3 regions of the Rossellomorea sp. H136 genome follow, and region 1 is predicted to be linked to each of the others. Evidence: riboswitches for the same ligand, from Rfam matches in the RefSeq annotation. Region 1 holds a riboswitch; each other region holds the start of a gene.
The links. Region 1 has a riboswitch for cobalamin ahead of ACYH0O_RS08945 (ribonucleoside-diphosphate reductase subunit alpha). Riboswitches for the same ligand answer to the same signal wherever they lie in the genome.
Positions count from the first base shown of each region.

Region 2: another riboswitch for cobalamin. It lies ahead of ACYH0O_RS06925 (acyl-CoA thioesterase); the one in region 1 lies ahead of ACYH0O_RS08945 (ribonucleoside-diphosphate reductase subunit alpha).
Region 3: another riboswitch for cobalamin. It lies ahead of ACYH0O_RS19945 (hypothetical protein); the one in region 1 lies ahead of ACYH0O_RS08945 (ribonucleoside-diphosphate reductase subunit alpha).

Region 1 covers NZ_CM166371.1:1,763,252-1,770,374, reverse strand. Annotated here, with positions in the region: gene kynA (tryptophan 2,3-dioxygenase) at 1-719, shown strand, start outside; gene ACYH0O_RS08965 (cold-shock protein) at 966-1,166, shown strand; gene ACYH0O_RS08960 (SACOL1771 family peroxiredoxin) at 1,273-1,716, shown strand; gene ACYH0O_RS08955 (DUF3243 family protein) at 1,760-2,062, opposite strand; gene ACYH0O_RS08950 (ribonucleotide-diphosphate reductase subunit beta) at 2,297-3,334, opposite strand; gene ACYH0O_RS08945 (ribonucleoside-diphosphate reductase subunit alpha) at 3,354-5,603, opposite strand; cobalamin riboswitch at 5,748-5,928, opposite strand; gene ACYH0O_RS08940 (SurA N-terminal domain-containing protein) at 6,585-7,123, shown strand, end outside.
Region 2 covers NZ_CM166371.1:1,378,947-1,386,069, forward strand. Annotated here, with positions in the region: gene ACYH0O_RS06915 (S8 family serine peptidase) at 1-1,919, opposite strand, end outside; gene ACYH0O_RS06920 (helix-turn-helix domain-containing protein) at 2,482-3,732, opposite strand; gene ACYH0O_RS06925 (acyl-CoA thioesterase) at 4,114-4,587, opposite strand; cobalamin riboswitch at 4,740-4,930, opposite strand; gene ACYH0O_RS06930 (flotillin family protein) at 5,531-7,042, shown strand.
Region 3 covers NZ_CM166371.1:3,916,220-3,923,342, forward strand. Annotated here, with positions in the region: gene ACYH0O_RS19935 (copper homeostasis protein CutC) at 1-559, opposite strand, end outside; gene ACYH0O_RS19940 (ABC transporter substrate-binding protein) at 689-1,627, opposite strand; gene ACYH0O_RS19945 (hypothetical protein) at 1,648-2,169, opposite strand; cobalamin riboswitch at 2,334-2,520, opposite strand; gene ACYH0O_RS19950 (hypothetical protein) at 2,650-2,982, shown strand; gene ACYH0O_RS19955 (DUF2584 domain-containing protein) at 3,022-3,264, opposite strand; gene ACYH0O_RS19960 (alpha/beta hydrolase family protein) at 3,634-4,416, opposite strand; gene ACYH0O_RS19965 (ABC transporter substrate-binding protein) at 4,635-5,636, shown strand; gene ACYH0O_RS19970 (ABC transporter ATP-binding protein) at 5,708-6,484, shown strand; gene ACYH0O_RS19975 (ABC transporter permease) at 6,513-7,123, shown strand, end outside.

The sequences.
Region 1 (7,123 bases):
GACACCATGATGAAATGTTATTCATTATCATTCATCAAGTAAGTGAGTTATGGATGAAATTGATTCTGCATGAAATCAAAGCTAGTATCACTTCCATTCAAAAAGGTGAACTTTCCCCTGCATTTAAAATGTTGGCACGTGTTTCAAAGATTCAATCACAAATCATTCATGCCTGGGATGTGCTATCCACACTTACACCATCAGAATATGTTCAATTCAGGGACAGCCTTGGGCAAGCATCAGGATTTCAATCCTACCAATATAGAATGATCGAATTTGCCCTTGGATACAAAACGAAACATGTATTGGAGATTTATAAGAAGGATCCTGAGTTATTAGCCCAGCTTAAAGAGGCATACGAGGCCCCTTCCCTATATGATGTTTCTATCCTTGCCCTATCAAAAGCAGGCTTACCCATTCATGAAGATGTACTTCTTCGGGATTATAAGAATCCTTACACGGAAGATCAGACTGTATTGGATGCATGGACAGAAGTTTATAAGCATCCCGATCAGTATTGGGATTTATACGAATTAGCAGAAAAATTGATCGATATTGAGGATTGGCTTCAACAATGGCGTTTCAGACATATGAAAACCGTGGAACGTATCATCGGTCATAAAATGGGGACTGGAGGATCAAGCGGCGTAGGCTATCTAAAAAAGGTTCTGGACCATCGGTTCTTCCCTGAGCTGTGGAATGTCCGAACGAACCTCTAAATCCTTTACATTATGTACTTTTTGAAAGGCACATATTATTCATGTGAAATTCACACATTTTTCTGCCTATTTTTAATTCCTTCATTCATAAGTGTTGCCTTTTAAATGGTTACCTGATATTATGTAAGAGAATTATTTTTGTTCGGAATGGAAGGATAGACAAAGTTTTTAAAGCTTTTCGCCTTGAAGTTACGTGAGCAAGAATAGTAATACAATTGTGTGGAGAACACACGAGGAGGTAACATTATGTTAGAAGGTACAGTTAAATGGTTTAACGCAGAAAAAGGTTTCGGATTCATCGAGCGCGAAGGTGGAGACGACGTGTTCGTACACTTCTCAGCTATTCAAGGCGAAGGATTCAAAACTTTAGAAGAAGGTCAAAAAGTTTCTTTTGAAATCGTTCAAGGAAACCGTGGCGACCAAGCTGCTAACGTTACTAAAGCATAATTCAAGCTAATTCGAAAGACTCTACTCTGTAGGGTCTTTTTTCTTTGCCATCACATTAAATAGTGGCTACAATATCCTTACCATGCTTATTAGGAGGTTTATTTATATGGCTAGACACTCATTTCATATATCTACTGATTGGCCGGGGTTGCGAAATGATACAGGTACTTTAAGCTCGGAAAATTTTCATACGAAAATATCCATTCCAACTGAAATGGAAGGTCCTGGAATAGGGACAAACCCTGATGAAATGCTTCTTGGAGCAGCAGCAACTTGTTATATCATCACTCTGGCAGCGATGCTTGAACGAAGTCATATTGAGAAAACGGTCTTATCGATGACATCTGAAGGAATTGTGGAAGTTCAAAAAGGGATCATTACATACAAAGAAATCATTCACCGCCCTGTGCTGACATTAGGTCCCTCCACTTCTGAAAAAGACATAACCCTTACGAAGAAATTGTTGATGAAAGCAGAGCAGTCTTGCATGATCACCCGTGCCATCAAAGGGAATGTGACGGTAAAGGTAGACCCGGAAATACATATGTAAAAAAAGCATAAGTTAAGGGCATCCATTCAGATGCCCAAATTTTTTATGATTCAGCTTGAACAAACTTCACTAACATATGGGCAAGCATATGCTGCTCTTCCTTGTTTCCTGCTTTCCATAATTCATATAATAACTTTTCTTCTCTATTCTTCGGCTCCTCATGAGCCGCAAGATAATCCCCAACCTTCTGGGCTGCCTTTGCCTGCTGCTCTTCATTCATCCCTAACTTATCCGCCAAGGAAACTTTATTACCTAAGTATTGTTTAAAATGATCAAAGTTAGATAATATATCCTCTTTTTTGTCCTGGGACAGATTATCTAATGTTTTGTCCACCTTAGACTCCATTTTTTCTTCTGTAGAATGATTTGCCATGTAAAACCTCTCCTCTCATTCAATCTAGTATGTATATTCCCACCACTGGGAGAGATAAACATGTATTTTCATATTATTGGGAATGTCACCAGCCCAACTCTCTCAACTATGTTTATAAGAAAATGGTACCGAAAAATAGATTGGATAAAGATTTATTGAGAAATAATAAGGCAAAAAGCGAGTCGTGATGACTCGCTTTTCTTATTTTTACAGTTCATCAAACCCATTAGCATCCGATGTCTTCGTATATTGCCTAGATTTTTGTTCAAAGAAATCGGTCTTCCCTCTATCCACTTCTTGATAGGCGATGATCCATTTTAATGGATTGGTCTTATATCCTTTGAATGGTTCTTCAAACCCCAGCTGTTTGGCTCTTTTATTTGCCATAAATTTAATATAATCTTCAAGGTCGCTCATTAAAAGCCCTTCAATGTGAGATCCGATGATATCCCTTCCCCACTCTATTTCCAGGAGAGCTGCCTGTTTGAAAGCTTCTTGTCCGAAGTCACGCAGCTCCTCCGTTTGATAAGCCGGATTCTCGTTAAGGACTTCTTTATATATTTTTTCAAATAAGCCGACATGAAGCTGTTCATCCCGATTGATATAATTAATCATCGTCGATGTCGCCACCATCTTTTGATTTCTGGCCAGATTGTAGAAGAAGGCAAAACCGGAGTAAAAGAACAAACCTTCAAGAATGACATCATAGATGATTGACTTTAATAGATTCTCAATGGTGGGGGATTCTACAAATCCTTTATAGCCATTCGTTATAAATTCGTTCCGCTTCTTCAATATTGGATCATTCTTCCAGAAATCAAACACTTCATCCTGCTTCTTTTTGGACACGATACTCGATAAAACGTAACTGTACGAGTGGTTATGGACAACTTCTTGCTGTGCCAAAATGATCATCAATGCATTCAGGCTGGAATCCGTGAGATAGTCTGCCACTTTACCGGCGTAATCTGTCTGCACACTATCAAGGAGAGCCAGTAAACCGATGATTTTCAAAAAGGACTCCTGCTCCTTTGATGAAAGAGTAGGGAACTGCTTGATATCCTTTGCCATATTGATCTCAAAAGGAGTCCAGAAATTCCCCAGCATTCTCTTATACTTTGGATAGGCCCATGAGAACCTGACATCATCCCAGTTTAAAATATTCGAACTCTGTCCATTTACAATTCCAGTAGATTTATTTGGTGCCTCAGAATCTATTAAGATTCGCTGCTTTAATCCATTCACGTTATCATCTTCCTCCCAGTTAGCTATGGCAGCTTTCACATTCTTCAAAATTTGAAACAGATGTCGATCTCACATAGTAAGTCGTTTTCAATCCTGACTTCCATGCATCTATATGAAGAGATAATAGTTCTATCGCCTTGATATCATTCCGCACATACAAGTTAAACGATATTCCTTGATCTATATGACGTTGTCTTTTCTCATTCTGTTTAATACTCCAGTGCTGATCTACGTTATAAGCCGTTTTGTAATACCAGGTCGTCTTAGGTGATAAATCAGGTGCTGTAACAGGAATCTTATAATCTTTCTTTTCTTCCGAGTACTCTAATCTGAACAAAGGATCGATACTTGCTGTAGAGCCTGCTATGATCGAAGTGGACGAATTGGGCGCAACGGCCATTAAATATCCGTTTCGAATTCCTTTCGAAGAAACATCATCCCTGAGTGAATCCCACCTCGGTCCAGAATATCCTTTCTTCGAAAAATACTCTCCAGTCGACCAGTCGGAACCGCTGTAATATGGATAGGAACCTTTTTCTTTCGCTAATTCATGACTTGCTTTTATCGTGTAATAAGCAACATCTTCGTATAGTGAATCACAATAATCAACTGCTTCATCGCTCTCCCATTTCAAGCCTTTTAATGCAAGGAGGTGATGCCAGCCAAAGGTTCCTAATCCAATCCCTCTATAGCGCCTGTTTGTCAGTTGGGCTTGCAGGACTGGAAGTTTATTAATATCTATGACATTATCAAGTAATCTCACTCCTATGGACACGACTCTCTCCAACTCATCATCCATGATTGTCTTAGCTAAAGAAACAGATGCCAGATTACAGACGACATAATCCCCCGGAGATTTATAGGTAATGATTTTCCCGTCCTTGATAACCTCTTCTTCCATGACGGTCGCACTCATATTCTGGGCGATTTCCGTACATAAATTACTGCAGTAGATCATCCCCTTATGCTGATTGGCATTTAGCCGATTGACTGTATCACGGTAAAACATATATGGCGTTCCCGTTTCGAGCTGGGAAATCATGATCCGCTTGAAAATTTCAATTGCTGGAACCTTTTCCCTGGAAAGATCAGGACATTCTACACACTCCCAATACTTTTCCCTGAACGAACCTTCTCCCTCATACTCATCATAGTAATCTTCCAGGGAATACCCCATTACCATTTTCACTTCATGAGGATCAAATAAATACCAATCCCCTCTATTTTCCACTTGTTCCATAAATAAATCCGGTAAGCTTACTCCAGTGAAAAGATCATGAGTACGCTGCCTTTCGTCTCCATTATTTAATCGTGTATCAAGAAAAGGAAATATATCCTTATGCCATACATCTAAATAAACAGCGATCGCTCCTTGACGTTGTCCTAATTGATCAACGGATACGGCTGTGTTATTTAATTGCTTCATCCATGGAATAACACCAGAACTTACTCCCTTGAAGCCTTTGATATTACTTCCTCTGCTACGGACCTTCCCCATATAAATACCGAGACCTCCACCATTTTTACTTAATGTGGAAACATCTGTATTACTGTCATAAATACTTCTTAAATCATCTGCTACCGTATCAATAAAACAACTAGATAACTGACCATGGCTTTTGCCGGCGTTGGCAAACGTAGGAGTTGCAACCGTCATATACAAATTAGACAAGGCCCAGTAAGCTTCTTCAATAAGCGCCAGCCGCTTATCACTGGGTTCGTTCTTAAATAGTGTCATGGCGATGATCAGCAATCTCTCCTGAGGTAATTCAAGGATTTCACCATCATGGGACTTAGTTAAATACCGCTCTGTTAATGTGACAATCCCTATGTACGTAAACAGATGGTCTTTAGATGAATCCATGATCTTCCCCAAAGCGTCAATTTCTTCTTTGCTATATGCTTCCAATAGTGCGGGTGTATATAGTTTCCTATCAGTCAAGCCTTGAATTAATTCATAAAAGGAACTGTACAACTCGCTTTCTTCCACTCTCCTTGAATAAGCGATGGTACGATAAAGTTTCATTAAATATAATTCTGCAGCCACATACGTCCAATCAGGTTCATGGGCAGAGATCCGTTCTACTGCCGTGAGGATCATGAAATGATAAAGTTTATCTTTACTCAATTCAGATTGACCGTCTGCATACTTATAAGTCTTTTCGTCGAACTCTTTAAAATGAAGTTGTGGAAAGCGATTGTGGAGATTTGTAAGAATTGCATTTACTTCCATAGTTATCGGCTGTTCCTGTGATACGATTGACATCATAATTCCTCCCAATTTATACAGTGTGGGAAGGATACAAAAAAAGCCCATCCTTCTAAACGGATGGGTTTTATGTACGAAAGATATGTGAACAGACTATTGGTCCTATTCCAATCCTCGCTTTATCCTCCCAATTCCCGAAGAAGATAACACGTGATAAACAAGGCAGGTCTCCTGACTTGTGCTTCACCCTACTCTAAGGCCTTCCCATCGTATATGACAGTGGCAGTTCCTTATTTCGTCAGCACTTACAGTTGCGGGGACAGTTCCGGATTCACACCGGATTCCCTTTTAAGTCCATTCAGACACCCTATTCACAGGTTATAATCAATATATAGTTAAAATAATTAAACAGAACACAAAATGTTGTGTTCTGTACCATCATAAACGATTAAAAATGAATTTACAAGTGAAACTATTCATTTTGTATAGAAGTTGAAATCTTTTAATAGTATCACTCTATTACCCTCTTAAAGTCAAGAGATGTAACATGTTGAAGGAAAGGAAGGAAAACCCTTCCTTTAAAATATGCTTATAATTATTATTTTCCATGAAAAGAATAGAAGAAGATTGAATACTGCCTACTAAAGGATACTAGTCAGCCGACACCTTCCTAAATGTTAGTTGAAGAAAATGTAGCCACTCTATATAATTCAAATAGAAGGTTGTTTGACAGTATTCTTTGGTCCCCAATATTTTTTATAGGCTGTTTAAATGGAGGAAAAGTTCTCGATTTAAACAGCCTCTTTTTTAGAAACCAGGTGAAAGTCTTCTTACATTATCATTACTGTCCGGCAGTTGATAGTCGAATGTAACCGCATACACTATAGTGAATAGGGACCATATTAGTAATGCACTGTATTTCAACCTCATTACATTCTATACTTTTTGGCTTAAATACTTTCTTTTTACGGGCTTTTCCTTTAAAATGCGCATTAAGTGATTTTTTTTGAAATCACACCTTACTTCTGAAAGGAGTCTATTATGAAAAAATTATTAACGACTTTACTATTAGCTTTATTATCGATTGGACTAGCCGCTTGCGGTTCGAACGAGGAGAGCCAAAAACAAGCTGACGATAAAGCGAAAACAGAAGAAAAAAGCGATGGACAGGCTCAGGAAGAGCAAGCAAAGCAAATGGAAGAAATGCAGAAGAAAATGGATGAGCAAAAGATTGAAAAAGATAAGATCGTTGCCATTGTAAACGACGAAAAAATTAAAGGTGAAGATTTCAATAACGTATTGACTCAATCACAAATGCAATATCAACAAATGGGGCAAGACCCAACAAGTAAAGATGCAGCAAAGAAAATCAAGGAACAAACAATTGATAGCCTGGTTGGACAAACACTCCTTATGCAGCAAGCCAATGAAAAAGGATATAAGGCATCAGAAGATGAAATCAATAAACAACTGGAAGAAGTTAAAAAGCAGTACGGTGATGAAAAGAAGTTTGAAGACGCAATGAAAAAAGCAGGATTCACGATGGACGAATTAAAAACTCAAATCGCTGAAAACATCAA
Region 2 (7,123 bases), 380 kb from region 1:
TTTAATGGATCAGCAGAGTTCATGAGAATGGTTTTAATATCAGCAGGCTCAAGATCCGGATTCTCTCCTAACAGTAAAGCTGCAACTCCTGCAGTGAAAGGAGAAGCCATAGAGGTTCCTGATAATCTCGAGTAAGCATACTTATAGTCATCCGTTTTTTCTGGATCGATCATATAGGAAGGGAAGGTCGACAGAACGCTGACTCCGGGAGCTACCACTTCAGGTTTCGTATCATAGCTCTTATTAACAGGACCTCTTGAACTGAAATCGGCTAAATGGTCACCTTCAGTCATGCTTTCTTCTAAGTTTGTAAAGGTGAAGTTGGATGTTCCACTGGTCATCGCAGCTTTCAATTCTTCCCCGGCAGCCAGTGTCATAGAGAAGGCAGGGACATAATTTGTTGATTCACCAAGATTATATCCTACATGGCCTTCAGCATTGTTATACATAATCACAGCTTTGGCTCCATGTTCCTTAGCAAATTTCACTTTGTCATTCAGTGCGAAATTTCCTCGCTGAACAAAGGCAATCTTTCCTTCTACATTTTTATTCTCATAGTCTTCTTCATAACCGAATCCAACATCTACCAATTCTAATGTTTGATCTTCTAAACTGGCAAATGAATGTGCGAACCCTCTTGCCATACTTACAATTTCCGCTGACCATCCATCTGACGTTTGACCGGTAAAAGTGGTTTGTGAGACAGGAACATCACTTGCACCTACTGTTAACGCTAAAGCAGCTGTACCAGGGGAGCCGAGGGTAAAGTCATTTGGTCCTGCATTCCCTGCTGAAACAACGGCTGTCACACCGTTTAATACGGCATAGTTAAGGGCTGTGCTTGTAGGATAATATGGATCATTGACACTGGCGCCCAATGAAAGGTTGATGACATCCATTCCATCCTGAACAGATTTTTCAATTCCTGCAAGGACGTCTTCTGTGTAACCACTTCCATAAGGGCCGAGGACGCGATACACATATAGATCTGCATCCGGGGCAACACCCTCTACGGATACTTCACTATCATTCTCGTTTTGTCCTACGATGGTTCCGGATACATGAGTACCATGAGAAGTATAATAGGAACTTCCCGTATAACTGAACTCCGGTTCACTCGTATTCTCCCAATCTTCATACGTTGCTTCCATTGGGTCAGCATCATCGTCAACAAAGTCATATCCACCTTTGTAAGCATCTTTAAGGTCAGGATGGTTATAGTCAATACCTGTGTCGATGACACCGACTTTGATTCCATCTCCTGTAATTCCTTCCTTATGTAGTTCATCTACATTTAAATAGGGGATGCTTTCAACAGACGTTGTGATTTCTCTCTCAACATCATTTGGAAGGTCTTGTTTAACGGGATCGATCGTAAATGCCTGATTTTTAAACACAGCTTTAACGGCTTCGGATTTAAGCAGTTGTTCTACTTGATTAGCCGGAAGGGTCATTGCTACACCGTTATACGCTTCTTTATAGGCTTGGGTGATTTTGGGCACTACCTTTTTTCCTTTTAAGTGGCTTGTTGATAGGTGCGCTGCTACATCTTCTTTGAAAATCTTATGTTCTTTCTCCACTTGGGCTTTGGCGTCTGCTTTCTTTATTGATTTTCCTTGTACTGCCGCTTCTAATACAGCTACATGTCCAGGTTTGGATTTAAATTGGACGATAACGGAGATCTCTTCGTCAGATGCCAATTCATTCGACTGAAATCCTTGGAGGCCCTCTACGTTATTTATCTCCAGTTGATGCAAGGCTTGTCTTTGGGCTTCAGTCAGGGAAGATAAAACTGTTTCTGCTTTCCAATCCTCAGCTGTAGCTGTTGGCATGGAGTAGTTCGACACTGGGGATAACAGTAATCCAGTGGATAGTGCAATCAAAGCCGATTTCTTTGTGATGGAAGATCCTTTCATCATTTCTACCTCTTTTCTGTTGTTGGTTAGATTATTCTAAAGATTAGTACAATTCTTATTGTAAATACAAAGTTATCATGTTTGTATGGGGGTTTGTTTAGGGACCATTTGACTATTAAGTAGTGTAATTTCATTGATTTTTGTCTGATTTTGAAAGGAGTTTCAGGAGAAAAGATGTAAAAAAATGTTGGTGAATGGGGGTTGTGACCAATGCCAACGGTCTACGTAAAAAAAAGAAAAATGAGGCTGGGACAAAACTAAAAAACCACGATAAAAAGACGAACAATAGAAGTGTAGGTTCTTTATACCGCTAATGATTTCCGTGCAAGACTACGCTTTCCGCGGGTAGCCCGTGAGCCTCCTCGGCAAGCCTGCGGGGTCTCACATAAGCTACTTTCCCGCAGGAGTCTTCGTCTTGCACTCCAATCAACCGCTGGAAACAGCTAAAATCAAATGATTCGAAAATAAATAATAAACCCGAACAAATCTGCACACTAAGAAGCAGGTTTGTTCGGGTTTGACTTAGGATAAAAAACTTTTGTCCCAGCCTCATTCAATACGAGGGCTACTCTAATTCATAATAACTAATTTCATTTGACATCTTATCGGATGCAAGTGTGAAACCTTTCTCTGATTGTCCGGTTTTCACATAATATAAAAATAGTTGTCTTTCATAATGCTGATACATCAACTGGCTCCCCGTTTTTCTGAAATGGGGGAGGGCTGTTCGTTCAATATACTCGTATAATTCTTTTTCATTCTCATTTATGGTAAGTAAGTAAATCTCAAAGAATACGTGGCTTGGATCCTGATGCTGAGTGGCCATATTCAGTCCTTTTGTCGCTAAGTGATTGAGTTCCCGGGAAGATAGTAGGCGCCCTTTCATGCAAGCAAGTATATATCCACTGAGCGTAACTAAATAATTTGATGCCGGTGTTTCGTCATGGATAAGCTTTAATGCGCTTTCATAGGATGCCTTTGATTCAGAATATCGTTTTCTCCTAAAATATTCGAATCCAAGATTGTTATGGATCTTATGCGCCCGATCGTTTGAATTGACTGATTCACAGACTCTGAGGAGTTTATCATACTGCTGTTTTGTTTCTTCCATATCAAAGGGTTCTTTGGCATTCAATTGGATTAAAATTAAGGTTTCCGAATCGATAACCCTAAGGATATTCAATGTTTTCTGGAAAAATTGCAAAGCTTTTTGCCCATAATAATAGGCAAAGGTATTTGAATGAATGGAATGATACGCTAATGCCAAATGAAAATAATATTCGGAGTTGGGATATTCATCGTCAATCTGTTTTAATACTTTTATGCAAGAGTTAAATTGTCTTGTTGAATGATAGTAGATCCCTTTGACATGAAGCAATAAATTTTGTTCGAAAGGGGATAGAGAATAGTTTTTGTTTTCGAACATGCCCAGGATTTCTTTTGCTTTTTCATGTTTGTTCAAAAATAAATAATATCTTGCCAGGAAAAGGTTGTATTGGATGATGAAGTCAGATAGAAACCTTAAAGGTTCCTTTTCAATTTCCCCTTTAAGTTGATGGATTTCATTGGTTCGAATCATAATAATCGCATCGTTCCATTCTGATAGTTTAGCCTGTAATGAATGGTAGCGGGAACGTTCAACATTCATATCGATTCCAAGCTTCCTAGCAAGTAAATCAGTAATTTCACTTGAATACTCTGTGATGCCTCTTTCGATTTTACTAAGATGTGTAGTGGAACAGATACCCTGTGCAAGCTGTTCCTGAGTCAATCCTGAATCTTCTCGATGAAATTTAATTAATTTACCTTCAATCATAATACACCCCGAGTGAACAGTTTATTTATCATTATAGGGAAATATCTTTGTTTGTTCTATAGATGGGGGACAAGACGGAGGTCTGAAGGCAATAACATCCAAATCCGATAGAATCTGAGTAACTATACGAAAAGAGGTAGTGCTACATAAATCAACAAGTCCAATAAGACAAAATTCCTATTCAACTTTATCCCTCTTCCTTTTTTTACTGATACTATTCATACGGACAAAAAGGGAAGAAGTTTCACAATATGATTTACCTTTCCAAATGTGTCCCAATTCTCATTTGAAAGTGAGATGATAAATGCCTTTTTAAACACTCAGAGCTTAGAAGACTCTGAGTGTTATTGTTATATTATTTAGTCAGTGAATCAAGATTGTTTATAAAATAAGCGCGCGATTCTTTCTATGCTCTTTTCGTAAGGAAGCCGTTTTGAATAGTCTCGTTTCTTCTTCCGTTTGAGGAATGACTTTTGGTACCGGCTTCGGTTTCCCATCTTCATCAACGGCGACCATTGTTAGGAATGATTCCGTCGTCAAGGTTTTGACACTCGTTACGAGATTCGTAGAAAACACCTTTACATATACTTCCATTGATGTCCTCCCTGTGGAAGTGACGTATGCCTCCAGGCTTAATGCATCGCCGACCGTGGCAGACGATAAGAAGTCGACGGAGTCTATCGATGCTGTGACGACTACTGAACTTGAATGTTTCATGGCGGATAGTGCCGCAATCTCATCAATATAGGATAGGACCTTCCCTCCAAAGATGGTTTGCATATGATTGGTGTCAGGTGGCAATACCAATTTTGTTTGTATGGTTCGTGAACGTTCGACTGAATAGGCTTGCTCCATTTTCTCATCTCCCTGTTTGCATTATGAAACAAAAAAGCATCTCCTTTTAAAAAAAGAAGATGCGGCTATTCCGGGCGAACGTTCAGAGTACAGTGATTCCTCTGGTGACGTCTCATTAGCGCAACACCCTCCTATCTCCCGTAGGAACTTTCTGTGTTCTTCCCATTTTGGCAGGTCTCCTGGCTCAGCGTCAGCGAATTCGTATTCCTTCCCATTTCGATTCGAAACAGTGGATTCATACGATTCTCAGCCTTACAGTGGCGGGACCGCGTTGGACTTTCACCAACTTCCCTTTTAAGAAAATGAACTGAAAATCATCTTCACCAATGAGCAATGATTAAATTGTGAACGCTTTTATTTTATCATAACCCTTAGTGAGTGAGGAGAATGATTATGGTAAGATTTGTGCTTTTCAAAAAGGTAGTGAGGTCTGAAAAATGCCACAAGACAAAATACAAAGAAATCAAATCGATAAAGTAGTAGAGTTTATCGATTTACATCTAAGCGAAGACTTATCCTTAGAACAGCAAAAGTGAAGATTGCTTATTTTCCAGAGTGTTCAACCGTCAATCGATATCATATGGGTTCCTATATAGAAGGCATTCCAGAAACGTGGCAGGATCTTTATCGTTGGGGAAATGCAAGAAGTCTATTTGGGTAATATAAGGATTGCTCTTTGGTACACCACATATCAAAGGGTCGTAATAGGAGATCATCTTGTTATTTTTACCGGGCTTGGGGCAGTACATGGATTGTTCTTATAGCTTGAATGCTTGAACCTTTTACAGGTTCGGGCTTTTTTTATATAAAATCAGGGAATTCGCCCATTTTATTGAAACTTTTCGTCATCTTTTTCGTAGATAGTATTGTAGCTAGCACTTTTATTTAAAATTAAATCAGATTCCATTCTGGTTTAAACAAAATGTCGAGAGGGGTTGTCAGAATGCTAGGATCATTAAGTATTATCGGATTTTTTATGTTCCTGATTCCTGTTCTGGTTATTGCAGCTATTGCAGGAATTGCCTATTATTTCTGGATGAGGTTTCGTTATCGTACAGCGAGATCCAACCAGGCACTGATCATTACCGGACCTAAACTGGGGGATCCTGAGAAGGAAACGAATATTTTCACCGACCAGGAAGGGCGTTCCATGAAAATCATCAGAGGTGGGGGGTACAGATTAAGACGTTTCCAAACATCCACACCTGTTAATCTTACATCCTTCCAATTAAAGCTATCGACACCAAGAGTATACACAAATGGCGGAGTACCGATCGTTGCAGACGCAGTGGCGATGGTGAAGGTGGCCGACACATTAAACGGGATAGCGAACTATGCCGAGCAGTTCCTTGGTAAGGATCAAAAAGAAATTGAAGATGAAATCATCGAGGTACTAGGAAGTAATCTTCGTGCGATTCTTTCAAAAATGACTGTTGAAGACATTAACAGCAACCGTGAAAAATTTAACGCTGACGTATCAGAAATTGCCCAGAAACAGCTAGATCTCATGGGCTTCAAAATTACGTCACTCGGTTTAACTGACATAAGAGATGCAGACGAAGAAAATGGATACTTAAAAAATCTTGGTCGTCCACGTATCGCCGAGGTTCGTAAGCAAGCTGAAATTGCAGAAGCAAACACCGAGCGTGAAACCCGTATTCACCGAGCCCAAACCGATCAGGAAGCGAAAGAGGAAGAATACAAGCGTCAAATTACCATTGCCCAATCGAAAAAAGAGAAGGACATCAAAGACGCAGCCTTCAAAGAAGAAACAGAGCGGGCAAGAGCAAAATCCGAACAGTCCTATGAGTTGGAAAAAGCCAAACTTACCAAGGAAGTGAAAGAAGAAGAGTTAACCCTTCAATTCCTTGAGCGTGAACGTGCCGTTAAGCTAGAAGCAGAAGAATCAAAAGTTCGTAAAACGAAAGCCGATGCCGAATACTACGAAACCACCCGTAAAGCGGAAGCCGAAGCTCGCAAGGCTGAAATTGACGGGGAAGCAAAAGCCAAAATCCGAAGAGAAGAAGGTTCTGCCGAAGCCGATGTTATCAGAGAACGTGGTAAAGCGGAAGCAGAATCCCGTAAACTGCTGGCAGAAGCAATGGAGAAACATGGCGATGTCATCATTACCGAGAAATTAATCGAAATGCTGCCCGTTTTCGCAGAGAAAATTGCTCAGCCTCTTAACAATATTGACTCTGTTAAAATCATTGATTCCGGTAATGGCCAAGGAGTTCCTTCCTTTGGGAAAAGCATCACCAGAACGATGCTTGACATGCAGGAACCGTTACGGGAAATGACTGGCATCGATGTAGGTGAATTACTGAAGTCATATGCAAACAGATCCCATGAAAGACCTTATCAGCCAGCAATTTCAGAGTCGGCTGACAAGGAAGTTGCCGTGACGACCGAAAAGGAAGAAGCAGATATAAAAGTAGAGAGTCAAAGTAAATAAAGAGAAGGAGATGTCTCGGGGTGTGTGGAGACATCTCTTTTCTTATGTTATGGAAAAAAATCGAGTTCTTTGAAGTGCCTA
Region 3 (7,123 bases), 2.2 Mb from region 1:
TTTCCACGGTCAACCCTGATCCAGGCATGATAATGGGGCCGCCCACCTTTTCTATTTCCCTCATTGCACTAATCATGTCCAGCCCCCCGGTCACTTCAGGTTTTCCTCCAGATGTTAGGATTCGATCAACGTTCAAACCTGATTGGAATAATTCTTTGCATAAGTCTAATGGACCACAAGACACATCGATAGCCCGATGATAAGTAATCGATTGACCCTTCGCAGTTTGTACGATTTCCTTTAAAGCATGGGAATCAAGTTTCCCTTCCTTGGATAAAGCACCAAAAACGATGCCAGTGGCCCCTATTTCATTTATGGTTTTTACTTGGTCCATCATGATGTGCAATTCTTCGGCATCATACGAGAAAGATTTACTATGTAAACGAATCATAACCTGAACAGGAATCGATACAGCCCTCAATACGTTTTCTATCATTTGATATTCAGGAGTTAATCCTCCCTCGTGTATGTCAGATACCAATTCAAGTCGATCTGCTCCGGATGCTTCTGCAATTTTGGCATCTTTCTCATTCAAGACAATGACTTCCAGTTTGCTCATGTTGATTTCCCCTATCGCGATATTGTTACGTTTACTTTATCATAATGGCTCGAAAATTGTATAACTTGAGATAAAAAAGACAATGATTCCACATACAAATCACTGTCTTCTCCAATCTAATATCCTACTTTATTCAGAAAATAAATCCGGATACACCGTTTTTGCAGTTAGCAGAACGGCTTCTCCAATACGTGGTCCCGGTCTTGACATAATATCTGAATCCAGGAAATGAACCTGATCATTTTTCACTGCCTTTACATCTTTCCAGCTTTCCCGGGACTTGATTTCAGCTGTCGGCTCGTCGACATACCCCACTGTCGTTAAAATCATATTAGGATTCCGTTTAATGATTTCTTCTTCGCCTACTTTCACCCAGCCTTTTTGGTCTACAAAAATGTTCTCGACCCCAGCCGTTTCCAGTATTTCTTGCTGAAACGTTTCTGCTCCTGCTGTATAGATATCCGGGGAGGGACTGATTTCAAAATATACTTGTTCTCTTTCCTTTAACGTACTTACTTTTCCTTTCACATCTGAAATCTGTTGCTTGATGCCATCTACCAATTCGTCCCCCTTCTTCTCTACTCCCATTACCGTTGCAATCTGTTCAATATCCCCATAAACATCTTCAAAGGTTTGGGCAGATTGAATAACGAATACGTTTAATCCCGCCTCTTCAAGCTGCTTCACTCCGGCATCATCTCCAGTAGTATACGCAATGACAGCATCTGGCTTTAGCGCAATGACCTCTTCAGCATTGACCGTCATGGAATCCGATACTCTTTTAATCTTTTTCGCTTCTTCAGGATAGTTGTCGAATTCAGTTGCCCCGACTACCTTATCCCCAGCTCCTATTGCAAAGAGAATCTCTGTGTTACTCGGCTGTAAGGAAATAACGGTTTCCGGTACTTTCTCAAAGCTAATCTCTTCGCCCCTGTCATCGGTCACAGAATAAGACTCATTATCAGACTTAACTTCCTTTGTGGATGTTTCCCCTTCCCCATTGCTGCACCCTGCGAAAACAACCAGGATGAGTGATAGTAGTAAACTATTTAACCATAACTTTTTCATATTTCATCTTCTCCGCTTCTCTATATTTTGTCTTTATACGATTTACTCACAAAAGGAATTTCTTCAATCCCTTCACATTTATTCACATACACGGCCATCACAAACAGGACATTTGCCAGTAAATGAGCGTATTTAAATAAAATGCTCTCCACTTTCATTTCAGTACTGACTTTATGTAAGGCACGGACGGACTTTTTTGCTTCACTGCGGCAGGTATGAAGCACACATGCAGCTGTCGAGCCCTGTGGAAGGACAAAGGTTTGGATTCGGTCCTCGACTTCCAACACATAACGATCGTACATTTGGCTCAATGTATTTAAGTCCTCTTCCTTGATGGCTGTCATTCCACGCACCGACCCATTAAGATGGTACGACATCTCAGCTAAATACAGTAAATCATCGTTCACTTTCGGTAAGTGCTCCGTCAATGATGACGCGAGTCCGATTTTAGTCGACAGTGAATCGGTCCGGATCTCAAAATCTACGGTTGAAACAGATTCACGCATATAGGGATAACATAAGTAGCGGAAATCCTTTGCCATCTGTAAACTCCTCCTTTCTGAATAATGTTTGTGAAGCACCTATCGTATTTCCAGGGAGGATAAATAAACACAAAAAAACCACCCAAGAATATTGGCCGGCAGTTGTCATCCATAAAAAAAGAGATGTTAAATAGCCGCACCATACCCCTAACTTCCGAAGAGCATAATACGATGAAAAAAAGGCAGGTATCCTGGCTTGTGCGTCAGCCTACTCTAAGAACCTTCCCATTTGAATGTTCAAATAGTGGTTTTCTTCTTATTTCGTCAGCACTTACAGTTGCGGAAACAGCTTCGGACTCACACCGAATTCCCTTTAAGCTAAAGATCAGCACCTAATTTCTGCGGGAATTATTCACTTAAGGAACATTATACCACTTTATCCATTTCAAAGTTGATGAAGTTTTGCATAAAAAACAAACATGTCGGCGTACAAGCTTGAATATCTTTTGAGTATGTGAAGAAATGATAAGGAGGAATAACATGAAGCGATTGGTTGTATTGCTATTATGCGTATTTTTGTTAAGTGCATGCGGAGACAAAGAACCTGCATCCTATGAATTATGTGGATATGGGGATATGATGGTAGTGAACAAGAAGGAATATGTGAAGGTTTCTGAGGAGAAGAAGCTGGTCCTGGATGAGAAGCTCGGGGCTATTAAAGAAAAGATTGAGAGTCAATATCACCCCGTGAATGATTTTACGGCAAATACACTGAAAAAAGGGACTCCCATTTATAGCGTGAAAGATCACAGCAACTATCTAATCGCACAGACTGAGGATAATCGCTATATTTTATATGAGGAAATACAATAAAAGGAGGGCTGTAAGCGGATGTTTACAGCCCTCCTTTATTTAGTTCGTGGAATTCAAGGAAATCAATCGATACAGAATCATCGTTTTCTCATCCGTCCACTCCATCTTTTCGATCTTGCCGTAACCACTGGGATCACTGTGTTTCGTCTTTCTCACATCTATCGGAATATGCATAGGATAAAGCCGATATCCATCCTTTTGGAGCTCGAACAGGTTCTCTTCTTTCCTCACTTCTTTTCCTTTTGTCACAATCATCGTGTTTAATTCCAAGCCCATGCCCATTATGCTTAACCTCAATCCTTTTTTATTAAGTCGCTCTTTTCGTATACTTTGTTGCTTTTGAAAAAGAGAGTAGTGGTTGATTTTAGCTTGTATAGTGAAATATTGTTTCTTTCAATTGTTATTTGGCATAAATAAGCTCTGTCAAGAAAACTCTTAAAGATGGTGAGAGGAACCGCGTAGACTCCTGCGAAAGTACGGTCGTGCCGAGACCCCGTTCGGTAAGCTGAGGGGATTCCGTCGAACGCTAGCTGCAAGTGAAGCAGTTCCCATGACCATCCCGCACAAACTGGTTGGCAAGGTCCTGGCAGATTCTATGTTAGAAAACAACAATCTTTGCGAAAAGAGCTTTATTTAATCATACACCACTGTCTATTGATTTTTCATCCATGTGCATAACATGGAGACAATCTGTTGGTTCTTTCGTGGTGGAAAATAATGCGTAAACTCTTTGAAGTATCGGGATGAAACAGATTTCTCCAACTCTTTCAGTCTTTTTTCTAATCTATATGCATGCTCCACTGAAACGTTCTGATCCTTTTCACCGTGAATGATCAATACGGGAGCTTCAAGGTTTTCTAATTCGTATAGTGGGGTACGCCATTCGTATCGTTCCGGAACTTTATTGGGACTTCCTCCTATGACTCGTTTCATCATTCTCCTGAGATCCTTCCGTTCGTCATATGTTAAGAACATATCGGAAACGCCTCCCCATGTAACAATGGAGGTAACGTCACTGCGCTGGATGCCTGTCAGCAGCGCCATTACTCCTCCTCGAGAAAAGCCGAACACATGAATCCGGTTATCTGCCACTCTGTGATAGCTTTTGAGCAATTCAAGACCCGAAATGGCGTCTTCACGATCATCCCCCGCAAAATCTTCATTTCCTTCTCCTCCAAGATTGCCGCGATAATAGGGAGCAAAAACAATGAACCCGTGAGAAGCAAATTGAGCGATTCTCGCAGGGCGGACCATGCCGACGCCTTTGATCCCGCCTCTCAAATAGAGGAACCCGTCATACTTCCCAACTCCTGCAGGTTCAGCCAATAATCCTTTCACCCGGAGGCCACCGGATAGATAGGTAATTTCATATAGTTCCACACGAGGATTAGGTGAAGGAAACAATGTTTTCTTCACAATCGTTCCGTTTTTCATATTCTCTTCCTTTCAAAACGTGCTCTGGGTATTCACACATTTTTTATACTCTACATAGGATATTTTAGCAAATCTCATCATCAGCAGATGATTCAAGACCCTGCCTTTATGACCATCCTACCCTTTTAATATGGAAAGATAAACAAGGCAAAGAGAGATGCACTCATCCCCATTCTATCGATAAACGAGTTTCACAAAGCTTAGAGGAGGAATAGTGAATGAAAAAATGGCTTCGTAGTGGCTTTGCCGTATTACTCATAGGCATGTTGGCAATCGGGTTGACAGCATGTGGAGAAAAAGAAGAAATCGTACAGAAAGTTCGTGTAGCAGAAGTAACCCGCTCGATTTTCTATGCTCCTGAATATGTCGCAATCGAAAAGGGATTCTTCAAAGAGGAGGGGCTCGACATTGAACTAACCACTACCTGGGGTGGTGATAAGACAATGACCACCTTGCTATCCGGCGGTGCTGATATCGCCCTGGTCGGTTCAGAAACTTCGATCTATGTTCATGCACAAGGTTCGAATGATCCAGTCATTAACTTTGCTCAATTAACCCAAACCGATGGAACATTTCTCGTCTCACGTGAAAAAGTGGAAAACTTTGAATGGGATCAATTAAAAGGTTCCACCTTCCTAGGTCAGCGTAAAGGCGGTATGCCACAAATGGTTGGGGAATTTGTCCTGAAGCAGAATGGCATCGACCCGCAAAACGATTTAAACCTCATCCAAAACATTGATTTCGCGAATATCGCGAGTGCCTTTGCATCTGGTACAGGGGACTACGTTCAGCTATTCGAACCAACGGCATCCATTTTTGAACAGGAAGGAAAAGGGCATATCGTAGCTTCCTTTGGAACAGAATCAGGTCATGTTCCCTATACAACGTTCATGGCCAAAGACAGCTACATGAATGAAAACAAAGAAACCGTAGAGAAATTTACGAAAGCTCTGTACAAAGCTCAGCAATGGGTGGCGGAAAACAGTGCAGCAGACATCGCGAAAGTGATTGAGCCCTATTTTGAAGACACAGAACTTTCATTAATTGAAACGGTTGTTGATCGCTACAAATCACAAGGATCCTTCGCGACAGATCCGATCCTTGACGAAGAAGAGTGGAATAATCTCCAAAACATCATGGATGAAGCAGGAGAGCTTCCACAGTCCGTTGATCATGAAACGTTAGTGAACACTTCGATCGCTGAAAAAGCAGCAAAGTAGAACGATTCGGGGCTGACTTCACATGTCAGCCCTTCACTTATAGAAAAAAAGAAAATGGAGGCTTAAGTACAGTGAACTTTCTATCTTTAGATTCGATCCATCACACCTACTTTTCACCCAAAACGGCCACCCATGCTCTCTCAGACATAACGCTTGCAGTGAAAGAAGGTGAGTTTGTCTCGTTTATCGGTCCAAGTGGATGCGGGAAAACCACGTTACTCTCCATTATTGCAGGCCTTATCCAGCCGACAGAAGGAACGATTCTATTAAACCAACAACCAATTCGAAAAATGAAAGAGAAACTGGGATACATGCTGCAGCAGGATTATCTGTTTCCGTGGAAGACCATCGAAGAAAATATTTTTTTAGGTTTAACCATTACGGGGACCCTGACAGAAGAAAAGAGGAAAGAAGCACGTGCCTTGTTGATTGAAATGGGGTTAGAAGGTGTAGAAACATCCTATCCAAGGGAACTATCGGGAGGAATGCGTCAAAGGGTGGCGCTGATTCGAACTCTCATCACAGAACCCCAATTACTTCTCTTGGATGAACCTTTCTCAGCACTCGATTATCAAACCAAATTGAAGTTAGAGGATCTGGTGTACTCCACATTAAAGTCTTTTGGAAAAACAGCCATCCTTGTGACCCATGATATAGGCGAAGCCATCTCCATGAGTGACCGTATCATTCTATTCGGGACGAAACCAGGGTCTATACACACGATATTCGAGGTTCCGCCCCCGTTAAAAGAGTTGATGCCCTTTGAAGTTAGAAATCATGAGGTATACCCGGGATTTTTCCAATCCATATGGAAGGAGCTTGAGAAACTTGAATCACGAATCGATTAAAAAAAAACACCTTGAATACATTCAATCGATGAAGAAAGAACAGCGATGGGTCTGGTTTTATCAAGCGCTTATTTTCTTTGTGTTTTTCTCTCTCTGGGAGCTCGCGAGCCGAAGCAGCTGGATCGATCCACTCATCTTCAGCTCACCCTCAAAAATATGGAAACTGTTTCTCGTAAAACTGGGAGACGGAAGCCTTCTAGCCAACCTGTCTGTCACACTCGGTGAAACCATCATCGGATTCATTCTCGGCACCTTGCTTGGAACCCTATTAGCCGCTTTATTATGGTGGTCACCATTTCTTTCTAAAGTATTGGACCCTTATCTTGTGATCCTCAATGCCATGCCAAAAGTAGCGCTCGGTCCGATATTAATTGTGGGGTTGGGACCCGGCTTCACATCCATCATTGCCATGGGTACCGTCATTTCCGTCATCATTACCACGATTGTTGTGTATACTTCCTTCAGGGAAGTGGACCCGAATTATTTGAAGGTGATGCAGACCTTCGGAGCAAGAAGGGGGCAAATGTTCAAAGAGGTCATTCTTCCCGCCTCTTTCCCGACCATCATCTCCACACTGAAAGTCAACGTGGGCTTATCATGGGTCGGAGTCATTGTAGGAGAATTCCTGGTTTCCGCCAA